3 regions of the Clostridium sp. AWRP genome follow, and region 2 is predicted to be linked to each of the others. Evidence: predicted binding sites of a transcription regulator. Region 2 holds the regulator's gene; each other region holds the start of a gene.

Region 1 (3,294 bases), 620 kb from region 2:
GACACATAATAAGACTCACCTGTAAGTATTCCAACAAGTGATGCAGCTAAAGTTCTAGATTCATCTGAATCGTAAGGATAACCCATAACCATAAATAACGAAGCTATATTTGATATACCAAGTCCTGTAGTTCTAAAAAGGTAAGTTTTTCTAGCTATATCTTCTGTAGGAAATTGTCCCCAGTGTATTGAAGATTCAAGAATAAGTTGAACAAGATCTATTATGTGTAAATATCCTTCTATGTCAAAAGTATTATTAGTTATATTGTAGAACTTGTATATGTTTATAGAAGCAAGGTTACAGGAAGTATCATCCAAAAAAGCATATTCTCCGCAGGGGTTTGTAGAATTTATCCTGTTATAAGGAGCATTTAGCTTTCCATCTTCACCTGCAGGACAGGTGTGCCAGGCATTAAATGTAGTACTGAACTGAGGTGCAGGATCAGCACATTTCCACGCAGAATTATTAAAGGCATCCCATATGTTTTTTACTTTTTCTATCCTATTAAGCTTTGGATCAGTTCGACCAATAAGCTCAATGGTATCATCTGGATTTTCTTCTAATTTACTTACCTTATTCATAAATTCATCGGAAAATCTTACTGAATTATTGCTGTTTTGACCAGATACAGTTTCGTAAGCTTCACCATCGATATCTGTATCATATCCCATTTTACCAAGAGCTCTTACTTTGTCTTCTTCTTTGGATTTCCAGTTTATAAAGTCCATTATTTCGGGATGGTCTACATCAAGGCATACCATTTTTGCAGCCCTTCTTGTAGTACCACCAGATTTAATAGCTCCTGCATTTTTATCCAATGCTTTTAAAAAACTCATAAGTCCGGAAGAAGAACCTCCACCAGATAATTTTTCACCTTTTGCTCTTATAGTAGAAAAATTAGTACCAGTTCCAGAACCTCCCTTAAATAATTTTGTCTCTGTGACAAATTGATTTGATATGGAATGTGATCCTAGAAGTTTATCTTCAATAGAAAGTATAAAGCAAGCAGAAGCCTGGGTTCTTGTGTAATTATCTTTAGACTCTACTACTTTATTGAGCTCTTCATCGAAGTAGTAATTTCCCTGTTTAGCACCACATATGTCATAGGACAGTTTAAGACCTGTATTAAACCATTGCGGTGAATTAGGGGCATACATCTGATTTAAGAGAGCATATGCACATTCATCATAAAAAATAGAAGACTCCTCTTCTGTTTTTATAAGCCCTTCATCTTTTAGTGATTGACACCAGAAGTTTACCATCCTGTGAGTTACAGATTTCATACTATTTTCATAACCATTTTCTCCAGGAACTCCAGCTTTTCTAAAGTATTTAGAAGCTATTATATCGCAAGCATTTTGAGAATAATTTTCAGGAAATTCTAGATTCTTCATATCAACTAATACTTTTCCTGTTTTATGATCTTCTAAGAACACATCAACTTTTTTCCATTTGAATAAATCATATACTGTTTTACTATTGTTTTGTTTAAGAGATTTTGTAAAGTATCTTTTAAACAAGTCTTTTACGCAGTCCAATTGACCTACCTCCTAAAAATATTTAAGGATTTTATTTAAGCTAATAATAGAAGAATTATTTATTATGTATAGCTGCTTAAATAGAAAAATACTATATATAGTATAAATAAGATTTTATAAATACCATATATAGTGTCTTTATATTATATGATATATTTTAAAAAAACTCAATTCATGATATATATTATATTTTAGCATATTTTTAAAATAACATAGTTTTTTTCTTCATATGTTTTTATTTTGTAGTTATAATGATTTATAATTTAAATATAGGTTTTCAAATACTAAATTCTTAAGGAGAGTAAATTATATGATAAGAAAATTTCAACATTACGTACCAGATGTAGATAAAAGTTGTTTTGTAGTAGATAATGCAGAAGTTATAGGGAAAGTTAAACTTTGTGAAGATGCAAACATATGGTTTGGGGCTGTGCTCAGAGGGGATGTAAGTAATATATATGTAGGAAAAGGAAGTAACATACAGGATAATTGCACTGTTCATACTGGTGAAAAAAGCTCAGCAGAGATAGGAGAATATGTTACTGTTGGTCATAATGCAGTGATACATGGAGCCAAAATTGGAAATAATTCTTTAATTGGTATGGGCTCTATAATTTTAGATAATGCGGAAATTGGATCCGAGAGCATCATAGGGGCAGGAAGTTTGGTAACTAAAAATAAAAAAATACCTTCAGGGGTGTTATGTATGGGTTCACCTGCAAAGGTAATTAGGAGACTTACTTTGGAAGAAAAGAAGTCTCTTAGACGGTCAGCAGAAGACTATATTGAAAGGGCTAAAAATTATAGTGAGTACTAGGGAACAATATATTAATCACATATTTATAAAGTTTGCATAAAAATAATATAGTAATAATATTTAGGGGAATTTATATGCCAATATTTAAACGTACTAGGGGTACTAATGTAGACGTAGTTGATACAAATATAAATTACACTTATGATATATTAGAACAAGACTTAGTGGGGCTAGAAGCTAGATATCCTTTTATAATTATAGGAAATGCAGGACAAAGTGTGCTTGGAAGGAAGATTTACTATGTGAGGCTTGGAGTGGGTCCTAATGAGGTATGTTATAATGGATCTCATCATAGTTTGGAATGGATTACCACTCCACTTTTAATGAAGTTTATAGAAAATTTTGCAAAAGCTTATGCAGAGGGCAGGAATATAAGGGGGTATAATCCTGCTGATATATGGAGGAGAAGTAGTATATATATAGTCCCAATGGTAAATCCAGATGGTGTAGATTTAGTTTTAAATGGATTACAGAGAAGTAATCCGTTTTATAATGAACTTATAAGGTGGAATAAGGGAAAAACTGATTTTTCTAAGGATTGGGAAGCTAACAATAGAGGAGTAGATATTAATCATAACTATAATGCAGGGTGGGAGCTTTCGAAAGCTGCAGAGCCCAGTTATGGTGTATATGGTCCAGGGCCTACCAGGTATTCAGGGCCTTATACTGAATCAGAACCTGAAACTAGGTCTATGGTAGCATTTACAAATAGCCACAATCTTAGACTAGTTTTGGCATATCACAGTCAGGGTGAGGTTATTTACTGGCAGTACAATGCATTTACACCTCCAGAATCAAGGAGGATAGGAGAATTGTTTGCCAGGGTAAGTGGATATAGATTAGAACAGACTTCAGGAATAACATCTTATTCAGGATATAAGGATTGGTTCATAAAAATCCATGGTAGTCCTGGATTTACTATAGAAGTTGGAAAAGGTA
Region 2 (3,294 bases):
TTCTCAATGTATTCGTGATTTTCAATTACTATAAATAATACAGTTGTTATAACCATACTAAATATGAGAGTACAGAGCATTGAAAGCGTTAATCTTTTTTTCATTTTTTTCACCAACTACTCTTCTGAATTAAATCTATAACCAATACCACGAATAGTTTCAATATACTTAGGTTTTTTGTCGAAATCCTCTATTTTTTGTCTTAAATGTCTTATATGAACATCAACTGTCCTAGTTTCTCCAACATACTCATATCCCCATATTTTATCTAGTAAAAAATCTCTAGTCATTACTCTTCCTCTATTTTTTATAAGCATTTTTAAGAGTTCAAATTCTTTTAAGGTTAATTCTACCTTTTCTCCATTTTTAATCACTTCATGTTTATCAAAATCTATGCTTACCTGTCCAAATACATAGCATTTATCTATAGGTTTTACTGAAGTTCTCCTGAGTACAGCTTTAACCCTAGCAATCAATTCCCTTATGGAAAAAGGCTTTGTCATGTAATCATCTGCTCCAAGTTCTAGTCCTAGTACCTTGTCAAATTCCTCTCCTCTGGCAGTTATCATTATTACAGGAATAAAAGATATGGCATTGTCCTTTCTTATTTCTTTACATACATCATATCCATCCATTCCAGGCAACATTACATCCAGTAAAATTAACTGAGGCATCTCTTCCCTTACAATTTTCAGTGCATCTATCCCATTTCCTGCCACAATAGCCTTATATCCATTTTTCTCAAGATTAAATTTAATAAGTTCACAAATATGTTCTTCATCATCTACTATCAATATCTTTTCTTGTAACATAATAATCCCCCATTTTTATTTTAGATAAATAAACGAAAACATTCTTCCATAGTCTTTGTTTTTTCTATAAGAATGCATTTCATATTCAGTATTACAATAGGTACATATATCTAAATATTTTATATTTTCACTTTCTATACCTCTGTCCTGGAGTTGATACAATATACATTTTTTTAGGTCAAGATTTCTATCTCTAAATACATCTTTAAATCTATAAAAATCAGAGTTTTTAAATTTATCCTTTAATTCTTCCCCAACTTCATAACAGCAGCTGTGAATATGCGGTCCTACACATACTATTATATCCTTAGATTCACTTTTGAAATCCCTTTCAAGTTTTTCAATGGTTTTAGAAAGGATACAAGCTAAAGTGCCTTTCCATCCACTGTGGACTGCTGCTATAACCTTATTTTTCTTATCATATAAAAGTATTGGTATACAATCTGCGTTAAAAACTCCCACAGCTGTGTTAATCTCATTTGTAATTATTCCATCTGCGTCCTCTTCATCTTGGCCTGTATAAACTATACTCTGGCACCCATGGACTTGATTCAAATATCCCACAGTTTTTAAATTAAACCAACTTTTTAAATTTTTAATATTTTTCTTTCCAGAATCTGTGGATTTATTAAAGCTCAAATCATTTTTAGCTGTTGAAAATATTGCTTCTGCACCTGGCAAATCTATTTTTATAAATTCATAACCTTCTACTGTAACCTTTTCCATATTAATCCTCCATCTAGAATTTACTTCAAAACCAAAAACATATTTAAAATTATCTTAAATATATTTTAACATTGTTTTTTTAATTGATGGGACTATAAATATCTTTTAACTTTAATTTAACATAAAATAAATGGTATGCCTTTAAGCACACCATTTATTTATTTGAAATAAGATTTTTTATTTCCTGCATAAAAGTATTTATATCTTTAAACTGCCTGTAAACAGACGCGAACCTGACATAAGACACTTCATCCACCTTTTTTAAATTCTCCATAATAATTTCCCCTATCTCCGAGGAACTTATTTCTGTAATCATGTTATTATTTATCTTTTTCTCTACTTCATCGGTTATATTTTCAATTTGTTTTCTTGAAACAGGACGTTTTTCACAAGCTTTTATCAATCCATTTAATATTTTTGTCCTGTCGAAATATTCTCTATTCATATTTTTCTTTACAACTAAAATGGGTACATTTTCAATTTTTTCATAAGTGGTATATCTTCTATTACACCTTAAACATTCTCTTCTTCTTCTTATGGCCATATTGTCATCTGTAGATCTGGAGTCCACTACTTTAGTTTCATTGTATCCACAATAAGGGCATTTCACTTTAATTCACGTCCTTCATATAAGATAGTATACATATTATAATTATATACTTATCTTGTGGAAACTTCTACTCCTCTACAAGATTTTTTCCATCGACCAAAATTACATCTACACCTATTTTTTTTACATTATCCCAGGGTATTTCTATATCTTCATTTTTTCCAAATAAAGATATTTTAAAAGTTTGAGATGGTAAAATAATTGACATTATCTTGTGGTCTTCACAATTTATCTTTAAATCTTTTATAAAACCTAATTTTGCACCCGTATTTATATCTATTATTTCCATATTTCTTAGATTAGTTAAAGAAAATAAATCTCCTTCTAACTCCATTTATGTACATCCCCCATTTTTATTATTTCTTAACTTAACTTTAGCAAGTTAAGAATTTATAATGAAGAATTAATAGTGAAGGATGATTTTTAGCTATCGCAAAAATCTTTAAATTTATATAAGTCAGTACCTAGTAATGTTTTGCTTTAGCAAAACAAGCCTTCAAAAATTTAATTAAAGATTTTTTGTAGTGTAACGAAAAAATCCACATTAACTATTAATTTTTAATTCTTAACTATTAACTAAAAAGTTGAGTTTCTAATTATTATAAATTAAACATTATACCTATTCATATATATTTTCGCATATGCCTTAAGGCAGTTTTCTCTAACCTAGATACCTGTGCTTGTGATATACCTATTTCATCTGCCACTTCCATCTGAGTCCTTCCATCAAAAAATCTTAAATTAAGTATTAATTTCTCCCTGTCATTTAATTTTTTCATGGCTTCTTTTATCGATATGTTTTCCAACCAATTTTCATCCAAATTTTTAGTATCACTTATTTGATCCATTACATAAATTGCATCACCACCATCATGATATATGGGTTCAAACAGTGAAACTGGATCCTGAATGGCATCCAATGCAAATACCACTTCCTCTCTTGGTATATTTAATTCCTCTGCTATCTGTGATATAGTTGGCTCTTTATTATTTTCCCTTATTAATTTATCTCTAACTTGAAGTGCTTTATAAGCAATATCTCTAAGAGATCTACTTACCCTTATGGAATTATTATCCCTTAAGTATCTTCTTATCTCTCCTATAATCATAGGTACAGCATAAGTTGAAAATTTAACATTTTGACTT
Region 3 (3,294 bases), 1.2 Mb from region 2:
ACAAAAGGTAAATCTTTAACTCGGAGTCTCTTTAAAATGCCATATCTATGCATTAAAGATTCCTTTGCTAACTCTAACTTCCCTTGTAATAATCCAAAAAATTTATTTACATTTCCCTTAGATAAAATTCCAAGCCTAGGTAAATTAATAGTAACAGGAGCTATATTACCTCTACCCTTTACCCCTGGTTCTCCATTTACATTTGAGCAGACATATGTACGGCATCCCATAGTTGCAGGTATTACACCTTTATCATAATATGCTTTATTAAAATCAGCATCTAAATTCATAAAAGTAGGATTCATTCTCTTTGAAGCTACCCTACATGCAATTTTAAATAAATAATAATAAGGATCTTCTTGATTTTTATTTACGCCTTTTTTAACCCTAAATATTATATTAGGAAATATAGGTTGTTCTCCTCTTCCAAGTCCTTTTTCATATTCTGCCAAAAATACTTCACATACAAGAGCTGCATCCTTTGAAGTTGGTATGCCTATATTTAGTGAACTAAAAGGGACCTGTGATCCTGCCCTAGAGTGCATGGTATTAAGATTGTAGATTATTCCCTGCATAGCCTGTTCTATACTTCTTCTTAATTTCTTTTCAGAAACATCTTCTATTTTTTCCTCTTCTACTCCCATTTCCTTGAGGTTCTTCAATATTTCTTTTCTTGTAGGTTCAACAAAAACAGCCATATCATTATCGAAATCCGGATGGGACTGTCCACCAAACATATCATTTTGTGCTGACTGCAGTAATATACAAGAAAGTTCTGCAGCAGATTCTATTCTCTTAGGAGTTCTTATGTTCCCATATCCTGTATTAAATCCACCTAAAAGCATTTCCTTTGTTGGTATGTGAAGGCAATTCACAGTTAAATTATAAGAATCTAAATCATGGTAATATATATCTCCATTTTCATGAGCCTTAGCTAAATGTTTAGGCATAGTAGCTAAATTATGCCACTTGTTAGACTCACTGGCAATTCTCAATAGCTTAGCACTAAAATTATTTCCAACATTTGCATTATCCCTGTCCGTTTGAACTCCTATTTTATCAATAGCCTTCATGAGATCAGACTTTATTTCCCTTATATCATTTCGTTCTCTTCTATAATTTGAATAAGCTAGCCCAATTTTAACATAGCCTTTCTTCATAAGTACTTCTTCAACTATATTCTGTATATCTTCTACATTTACTTCATTAAGATTAAGATTTTCTATATTTTCTGTGACCTTTTGAGTTAAATCAATAAATTCACTTTCTTTTAAATCAAAACCTATTTCATCACAAGATCCTTTTATGGCATTGGTTATCTTAATGGAATCAAAGGGAACCCTTCTACCATCTCTTTTCACAACATGTAGCATATACTTTCCTCCCAACTACTATATATTGTATAAACGACTTGATTATTATACCTTGCCATATATAAAAAAGCAATTTATAAATTGAGCTTTATTTTTACTTTAAACCTATAAAAACCTATAAAGCACACTTTTTAATTGAAATACATCAAATACCTATAAGATAAAATTTCTAGGAATAATATTTAAAAATACAGATAAAAATAACATATATAATCTTATCTTTAGGAGGACTTTCATGATAGGCAAAATAATTGATATGAATATTACAGACGCACTTGTAAGTTTTCAGGATGGTACTACTGCTAGCGTAGGGACTACTCATTTACCACCCGATTCTAGAATAGGTGATACAATAAACATTCATCCCATATCTGAAGTTACATTAAATGACAAGTATAAGCAGCATCAAGTTTTGTTTTAACACTAATTGATATGTTGTATAAAAAACTGTGGTAGACTTTTATCACAAATAGTTTTTGAAAGCTTAGGGTATTATGTAATTTTTTTACATAATACCCTTTTTCCTAACTTACCTTAATAGCACAAACAGGACAACTTTCCTCTGCTTCTTTCGCACCATCCTCTGCATCTTCTGGAACAGTATCTTCAATTACCTTAGCTTTTTCGTTATCATCCATTTCAAAAGCCTCTGGACATATACTTGGACATAACCCACATCCTATACAAATGTCTTTATCAACTACAGCTTTCATACTATTTTCTTGTTATTAATAACAAGTTTTCACTCCTCGCTATATAATTAGTTACTTTAAAGTACACTTTATATTATCCCAAAAATAATGCTTATTATAATAATTTAATTTCTATTTTAATTTTTTTATAAAGTTATTAAGTAAATCATTATATTCCAATGAGTTTGATATGTATTCTTCTGCTTTTTTAGCTTCCATATTTTTTACCAAGTCAGAATTTATTGGCATTTCAGCAAGAAGTTCTAATCCAAGATAATCAGCCTGTTCTTTCGCTGAATTTTCACTAAATAACCTTACTTTTTCACCACATTTTCCACATTTAACATAGGACATATTCTCCACTACACCTAATATATTTACCTTTAGGTCTTCTGCCATTATAACAACCTTTTTTACTATCATAGATACCATGTCCTGAGGAGTAGATACTATTATAACACCTTCCATTGGAATTTCCTGCATCACAGTGAGAGCTACATCTCCGGTACCTGGAGGCATATCTATAAGCAAATAATCTAATTCTCCCCAACTTGTATCCGAATACATCTGTTTTAACACTCCAGTTATCATAGGTGCTCTCCATATAACAGGTTGCTCTTCCTCTTCTGTCAAAAGATTTAAGGATATAACTTTTATTCCTAAAGAAGATTCAACTGGAGAAAACTTTATTTCTTCACTTTCCCCCACTTGTAGTATATCAGCCCTTTTATCGTTTATTCCAAAAAATCTAGGCATAGATGGACCTGTTATATCTCCATCAAGTACTCCCACCTTATATCCAGAATTTCTCAATTTTGATGCCAATATTCCCGTAACTGTAGACTTACCTACTCCACCTTTTCCACTCATAATACCTATTATATGCTTTATATTCCCATACTTAGGCAATATGTATTTGCATCCACCTTTATCCTCTTTACTGCACTTTGATTTACTTGAACAACCATCGCAATTACTCAAATCATTTCTCCTCCTTTTATGTAGTTAATCCACATTAAATTTTAAGCAACATTTCCTACATTTTTAAAAACCATTAGGCTTATTTTCCGATATGCTCTTGTTCCATCCACCACTACTGTACGTATCCTGTACATAATAAACCTTCTCACTTTGATTTTGTCTATCAAAAAATGTAACAGTCATTTTATACAATGTAGATTTATAACCTTCTGTCTTTATTGTTACCCACACATCATAATTATCTTCAT

Evidence for each region. The regulator NrdR, encoded in region 2, represses ribonucleotide reductase genes. The targets are predictions, from matches to a motif close to CACNANATNTNGTG.
Region 1: DMR38_RS03270 (vitamin B12-dependent ribonucleotide reductase) is a predicted target of NrdR. The motif match lies at 1,660-1,673, and genes of this name have one in related genera.
Region 3: DMR38_RS00815 (anaerobic ribonucleoside triphosphate reductase) is a predicted target of NrdR. The motif match lies at 1,390-1,403, and genes of this name have one in related genera.

What each region holds. Positions count from the first base shown of each region.
Region 1 covers NZ_CP029758.2:722,135-725,428, forward strand. Annotated here, with positions in the region: gene DMR38_RS03270 (vitamin B12-dependent ribonucleotide reductase) at 1-1,538, opposite strand, end outside; gene DMR38_RS03275 (gamma carbonic anhydrase family protein) at 1,849-2,355, shown strand; partial or broken gene DMR38_RS03280 (M14 family metallocarboxypeptidase) at 2,460-3,294, shown strand, end outside.
Region 2 covers NZ_CP029758.2:1,345,104-1,348,397, reverse strand. Annotated here, with positions in the region: gene DMR38_RS06255 (ATP-binding protein) at 1-104, opposite strand, end outside; gene DMR38_RS06250 (response regulator transcription factor) at 117-812, opposite strand; gene pgeF (peptidoglycan editing factor PgeF) at 828-1,538, opposite strand; gene nrdR (transcriptional regulator NrdR) at 1,693-2,148, opposite strand; gene DMR38_RS06235 (YlmC/YmxH family sporulation protein) at 2,216-2,482, opposite strand; gene sigG (RNA polymerase sporulation sigma factor SigG) at 2,772-3,294, opposite strand, start outside.
Region 3 covers NZ_CP029758.2:159,589-162,882, reverse strand. Annotated here, with positions in the region: gene DMR38_RS00815 (anaerobic ribonucleoside triphosphate reductase) at 1-1,373, opposite strand, end outside; gene DMR38_RS00810 (hypothetical protein) at 1,609-1,794, shown strand; gene DMR38_RS00805 (ferredoxin) at 1,898-2,086, opposite strand; gene DMR38_RS00800 (Mrp/NBP35 family ATP-binding protein) at 2,198-3,046, opposite strand; gene DMR38_RS00795 (hypothetical protein) at 3,110-3,294, opposite strand, start outside.